One region of the Mesorhizobium sp. M0028 genome, then DNA from elsewhere that is predicted to be linked to it. Evidence: predicted binding sites of a transcription regulator. Region 1 holds the regulator's gene; each other region holds the start of a gene.
What was found. The regulator PhoB, encoded in region 1, activates phosphate uptake and scavenging genes when phosphate is short. The targets are predictions, from matches to a motif close to TGTCATNNANCTGTCAT.
Positions count from the first base shown of each region.

Region 2: the regulator PhoB is predicted to act here: its motif matches at 1,417-1,433, upstream of NKJ93_RS27550 (PhoX family protein).
Region 3: the regulator PhoB is predicted to act here: its motif matches at 1,153-1,169, upstream of ugpB (sn-glycerol-3-phosphate ABC transporter substrate-binding protein UgpB).

Region 1 is NZ_JAMYVG010000002.1:490,746-493,014, reverse strand. It holds gene NKJ93_RS07490 (ROK family protein) at 1-739, shown strand, start outside; gene phoB (phosphate regulon transcriptional regulator PhoB) at 749-1,438, opposite strand; gene phoU (phosphate signaling complex protein PhoU) at 1,455-2,162, opposite strand; gene pstB (phosphate ABC transporter ATP-binding protein PstB) at 2,195-2,269, opposite strand, start outside.
Region 2 is NZ_JAMYVG010000021.1:100,295-102,563, forward strand. It holds gene NKJ93_RS27540 (phosphatase PAP2 family protein) at 244-945, opposite strand; gene NKJ93_RS27545 (hypothetical protein) at 960-1,298, opposite strand; gene NKJ93_RS27550 (PhoX family protein) at 1,501-2,269, shown strand, end outside.
Region 3 is NZ_JAMYVG010000013.1:49,874-52,142, reverse strand. It holds gene NKJ93_RS22170 (bifunctional diguanylate cyclase/phosphodiesterase) at 1-938, opposite strand, end outside; gene ugpB (sn-glycerol-3-phosphate ABC transporter substrate-binding protein UgpB) at 1,232-2,269, shown strand, end outside.

The DNA of each region.
Region 1 (2,269 bases):
GATCACGCCCCAGACGGACATCGCCTTTGCCGACATGCTGGAAGATGAATTCGGCATCCCGGCCACGGTGGAGAACGACTGCAATATGATGGCGGTGGCTTTGCGCTGGCGCGATCCGGATCGCTATCGCGACGACTTCATCGCCATCCTGCTTTCGCACGGCATCGGCATGGGGCTGGTGTTGAAGGGCGAGCTGTTCACCGGCACGCATTCCTCGGGCGGCGAGTTTGGCCACATGATCCATCGTCCGGGCGGCGCGCTCTGCCGTTGCGGGCGGCGCGGCTGCATCGAGGCCTATGCCGGCAATTACGCCATCTGGCGCAACGCCACGCAGATGAGCGAAGACAGCCAACCGGTCGCCGACGTCAGCGACGCCGACATGCGCGCGCTGGCGGTTCGGGCGCGCGAGAAGGACGGGCCGGAACGCGAAGCCTACCGCAAGGCCGGCGAAGCGCTGGGTTTCGGTCTCGGCTCGCTGTTCGCGCTGATCGATCCGGCACCGGTCGCAATGGTCGGCGCCAGTGCCGCCGCCTTTGATCTGATCGAGCCGGCCTTGCGGAAGGCCATCGCCCAGACCGCCGGCGGCCAGCATTCGGGCTCGATCTCCTTCGATACCGAGCCGAACGAATTGCCGCTGATCCGCGAAGGCTGTGCAATGCGGGCGTTAAGCTTCGTCGACCAGCAGATTTTCGCGCCGGGCGCGCAAATGAGGCCCGGCGTCAGAAAGAACGTAGCCTGACTGGGCGGGTCAATCTTCCCTGATCGCGTAGCCGGCACCGCGGATGGTGCGGATGACATCAGGCATGCGGCCGTTGTTGACGGCTTTGCGCAGCCGCCCGACATGCACGTCGACGGTGCGTTCGTCGATATAGATCGTCTCGCCCCAGACATTATCGAGTAACTGGCTGCGCGAGAAGACGCGGCCCGGATGCCGCATCATGAATTCGAGCAACCGGAATTCGGTCGGCCCGAGCCGGATCTCGGTCTTCTTGCGATACACCCTGTGCGATTCGCGATCGAGCACGATGTCGCCGACCTTCAGCACGCTGGACAGCACTTCCGGCTTGGCGCGGCGCAGCAGCGCCTTGACCCTGGCCATGAATTCCGGTGTCGAAAACGGTTTGACCAGATAGTCGTCGGCGCCGGTCGAAAGACCGCGTACCCGGTCGCTCTCCTCGCCGCGCGCGGTCAGCATGATGATCGGCAGCCGTTCGGTTTCGGGGCGCACCCGCAACCGGCGGCAGAGCTCGATGCCGGAAACCGCTGGTATCATCCAGTCGAGCACCAGAAGATCGGGCACATTCTCCTGCAAACGGATCTCGGCTTCGTCGCCGCGTGTCACCACCTCGACCTGGTAGCCTTCGGATTCGAGATTGTAGCGGAGCAGCACACCCAACGGCTCCTCGTCCTCCACCACCATTATGCGTGGTGCGATCATCGGCTGGGCACCCCCATCATGTCGCCGGTGCGGACATTGTCGTTTCGTCTTGCTTCGGACGATTGACCGGCAATTGCTCGCCGGTCAGCACATAATACGCATTTTCGGCGATGTTGGTGACATGGTCGCCGATCCGCTCCAGATTCTTGGCGCAGAACAGCAGATGCGTGCAAGCGGTGATGTTGCGCGGGTCTTCCATCATGTAGGTCAACAGTTCGCGGAACACCGACGTATATTTGACGTCGATGCGCTCGTCGGCGGCGCGTAGCTTGGCCAACGCGGCCGCATCGCCTGCAGCATACTCCTCGATGACGCCCTGCACCTGGATGAGCACCAGCTGCGCCATCGCATCGATGGAATGCGATAGGTCGCGCGGTGTGACGCTAAGGCCGACCGCACTCACACGCTTGGCGATATTCTTGGCAAGGTCGCCGATGCGTTCGAGATCGCCGGCCATGCGGATCGCCCCGACGACATGGCGCAGATCGTGGGCCATCGGCTGGCGCTTGGCGATCAGGGTGATGGCGCGGTCGTCCAGTTCGCGTTGACGCGCATCCATGATGGCATCGTCGGAAACGACGCGTTGCGCCAGCACGTTGTCAGAATTCAACAGGGCCTTGGTCGCCCCGCCGACCATCGAACCGGCGAGGTCGGCCATGTCGCGGATCAGCTTGCTGATCTGCTCGAGATCCTCGTCGAAAGAAGCGACTGTGTGTTCGCCCATGGTCCTGTCCTCATATGCGTGATCGGAACGGCTCAGCCGAAGCGGCCGGTGATGTAATCCTGCGTGCGCTTCTCGCGGGGCGACGTGAAGATCTTCTCGGTCCGGTC
Region 2 (2,269 bases), on a different contig from region 1:
TATGTGAAACATGCAGCACTCTTTGCCAGCCGATGCGCTAGCATGCTACAATTTCGGCATCGTTTGGCGGGACATCCATTGCGATCCCGATTTCACAGGCAACGACTCAAAAAGGATGAGCAGGTGAAGATATTCAATGCGTTGGCGACCTCGACAGCCTTGCTGTCGATGGTTTTCCTGCTGGCAGGCTGCGGTCACGGCCTGATCAACAGGCTGATTTGACCGCAAATCGACTGACATGAGTCAGGTGCCGCCGGCCCGCCCGAGCCATCGCTGCAGGAACCGGGCCGCAAGCCAGCACAGCATCGCCCAGGCAAAGCCGGCGCACCAGCCGGCCAATACGTCGGAGGGCCAGTGGACGCCGAGATAGATGCGGCTGATGCCGACCACCACCGTCGTCAGCACCGCCAGACCGAGCACATAGATCTTCGTTGTCCGCCCGGGCAAAAACCGCGCCGCCATGCTGCCCAGCGTCAAATATGTCACCGCCGACAGCATGGCGTGGCCGCTCGGAAACGAAAGTGATGCCACGTCGGCGAGATGCGAGACCAGATCGGGGCGCGGCCGATCTATATCGAACTTGAGCACGCTTGACAGGACCTGGCCGCCCGCTACCGCGATGAACATGAGAAGCGCCGCGCCTGGCCTGCGGATGAGGAGCAGATAGACGATCATTGCTGCCGTGATCAGCACCAACACGCTGGCGCTGCCGAGGCTGGTGATGTCGCGCATCGCTCCTTCCAGCCACGCCGGTCCGATCGGATTGTCGGGTTGGCCGGCCTTGCGGAAGGCAAGCAGGATTTCGGTATCGAAGGCATGCGGCGTAGTGGCCCGCGCCATCTCCATTAGCTCCTCGAACCCCCACAGCCCGCCGGCAATGATCAGCCCGGCCAGCAGAACCGGGAACTCCAGCCAGTTGCGCAGTCTGCTTGCGGTCTTCTTCATCGGCCCGATCGCAGTTACAGCCTTTGCAGATAGGGCCCGAGCGTGATCAGCGCCACAGCTGCGATGGCAAGCACAATGCCGGTTGCCTGCAAGGCATTGACGCGTTCGCCGAAGAAGACCAGCGCCACCACATTCACCGACACCAGCTGGATCACCGCCGACAGGCTGAACGACACCGACATGCCGAATTCACGGATCAGCCTCAGCATGATCAGATTGCCCAGCGAATAGAGCGCCAACGTCAGCACGATCTTGCCGAGGCTCGGCGCCAGCCCCCACTGTTTTGCGGCCATCGCCGCCAGCAGGAAGATCACCGTCGAAACGCAGAGCTGCCCAAGTCCCCAGAAACTCACTTTTGTTCCTCCCGATGCGGTCCCTACGCGCCTGCCGCAGCTCTTGTTTCCGAAGCGCCGGTCGCGGTCAAGCGGGACTGATGTTGGATACGAAATCGCAGGTGGCAATTAGCCGGCATGTCATCAAACTGTGACCTGCCGGTAATACCGGATTGGCCAGGCAACACGCTCCAGCAATCCATCCAGCCAGAGGCAGGCCCCCATGACTGAACAGCGCTCGACCGAACATCGCACCCCTGACGCCCATTTCCGCACCAGCCTGCTCGAGGAAAACGATGGGCCAGGAGCCAATCCCAGCGACAACCGCACCATGGGTGAGATCATCGCCGCGCGGTTCTCGCGCCGCGGCTTCCTCAAGGGCTCGCTTGCCGTCTCGGCCATAGCCGCTACCGTCAGCCCGCTGGCGCTGATCACCGCCGACAACGCCCGCGCCGCCGAAGGCTCCGCCTTCGCTTTCGACGAGCTCGAGGCCGGCATCGACGACAAGCATCACGTTGCACCCGGTTATGACGCCGACGTGCTGCTGCGCTGGGGCGATCCGCTGTTCGCCGATTCGCCGGAATTCGATCCGACAAAACAGTCGGCGGAAGCCCAGGCCAGACAATTCGGCTACAACAATGACTATGTCGGTTATATCCCGATCGACGGCTCGGCCGAGCACGGCCTGCTGGTGGTCAACCACGAATACACCAATCCGCACCTGATGTTTCCGGGCCTCGTCACCATCGTCGATGGCAAAGCCAAGCAGGCGCCTCTCAGCAAGGAACAAGTCGACGTCGAGATGGCCGCGCATGGCGGCACCATTGTCGAGATCCGCAAGGAAGCCGGCAAATGGCAGGTCGTTCGCGACGGCAAGCTCAACCGCCGCATCACCTCCAACACCGAGATCGCGCTGTCCGGCCCCGTCGCCGGCCACGACCGCGTCAAGACCAGCGCCGACCCGACCGGCACGAAAGTTGTCGGCACCGTCA
Region 3 (2,269 bases), on a different contig from region 1:
TGTGCCTGTTCGCCGAAGCCGGATACATCGGCTGCGCTCTGTCCATCGAACAGCTCGCCGAGTTGCATCGTGTTCAGGGTGGCTGTCGCCGTGCCCGTCAGTTTCGCCATGCTGTCATTGGCGCTGACTATGCGTGTGCCATCGCAAACGATCAGCCCTTCGACCGCGGCATTGGCGAGATCGTGCATGCGATCGGCCTCGAGCCTCTGCCGGCGAAAGCGCAGGTCGATCCACAGCGCGGCGCCTGACAGCACAAGGATTACCAGGCTGGCGACCGCTGCGGCAAAGGCCTGGGAAATGGGCTCGATGGAATGTTCGGATATTTCAATCGAGGAATCCGGAATGATCGACACCGCGCCCATCGCGATGAAATGCAAGCTGCAAATCGCCAGCGTCAAAAGCGCGGCGCCACCAAGTGTTGCGAGCGCGGACGGGCGGCGCAAGACGACAAGGAGCGCCATTGCCGCGAGCGTCCCGCCGGCCAGAAGCGATATCGCGACAAGGAGCAGGTTCCATACGATCCGGCCCTCGACCTCGAACGCCGCCATGCCGATGTAGTGCATCGTCGCGATGGCACCACCGAGAATGGCACCGCCGACGAGGAAATGGTCGATGCCGCGGCGCAAGGTGGCAACCCACATCCCAAGCGCGGTCAGGATGACGGCGGCGGCAAGCGAAAAGGCGGATAATCCCGGATTGTATGCGTTTGGTATTCCCGGCGTAAACGCAGTCATGGCGATGAAATGCGTCGCCCATATGCCGAACCCGGTCGAAGTTGCGGCGATCATTAGCCAGACAAGCCGGTTTCGGTTGGTCGATCGGCCGACGTGCTTAAGGAGATTTACTGCAGAGAAGCAAGAAATGCCGCAGACGAGGGCGGCAAGTGCGACCAGTCTCAGGTCGTGCTGACTTACAATACAATTATAGACCGTCAGCATCCTGGGTTCACTCGGTCTGCCAAATAACAGGGGAGGTGTGACTGATTAGCTCTTGGAGATTTTAACGAATGGTTAACCCGCGGGCCATGAGGCGGGCCTTTTCGGGGGAAAACCGATGCGCTCCGCCGAGAAGGCGGTGATGTAGTTCCTGGCGACGCTTTCGGTAGCGAGCGCACTTTAGCCGGAAGCGATGTTCATTGACCCGCAACAAAACCGTTGTCCGATTGTCATCAGCGCCACATATTGGCTTTGCGAGAGTGCCCCTTTCGCCAATGACAAACGGGAGATGAAACATGAAGTTCTTCGGCTTCGCGGCCGGTGTTGCCGCCACCTTGACCCTGCTTTCCACCACCTCCGCCTTCGCCGTCACGCAGATCAGCTGGTGGCACGCCATGACCGGCGCCAACGCCGAGGTCGTCGCCAAGATCTCCAAGGATTTCAACGCCAGCCAGAGCGACTATGAGCTCGTTCCGGTGTTCAAGGGCACCTATCCGGAGACGCTGAATGCCGGCATCGCCGCTTTCCGCGCCGGCCAGGCGCCCGATATCCTCCAGGTGTTCGACGTCGGCACCGGCGTGATGATGGCGGCCGAGGGTGCGATCAAGCCGGCGGCCGATGTGCTGACCAGTGCCGGGATGACCTTTGACAAGAGCCAGTATCTGCCCGGCATCGTCGGCTATTATTCGAAGCCGGACGGCACCATGCTGTCGTTCCCTTACAACTCCTCGTCGCCGATCCTCTACTACAACAAGGACATTTTCCAGAAGGCGGGCCTCGACGTGAACAGCCCGCCCCAGACCTGGAACGAGGTGTGGGAAGCTGCCAGGAAGATCAAGACGAGCGGCGCCGCCCCTTGCGGCTATACCTCGACCTGGCTGACCTGGATCCATCTGGAGAATTTCGCGGCGTGGAATGACGTGCCTTGGGCCACTCAGCAGAACGGCCTGGCCGGCGGCGATGTCGAACTCAAGATCAATGCGCCGATTTTCGTCAACCACTTCCAGGCACTCGCGGACCTAGCCAAGGACGGCACGTTCAAGTATGGCGGGCGCACCTCCGAAGCCAAGCAGATATTCCTCGCCGGCGAATGCGGCATCTTCACCGAATCGTCGGGCGGCCTCGGCGATATCGTCAAGTCCGGCATGAACTATGGCATCGGCCAGCTTCCCTACGATAGCGACGCCAAGGGCGCACCACAGAACACCACGCCGGGCGGTGCCAGCCTGTGGGTGTTCGGCAACAAGTCGGACGAGGAATATAAGGGTGTTGCCGCCTTCTTTGCCTATCTGTCCAAGACCGATGTGCAGGAATATCTGCACCAGAAGTCGGGA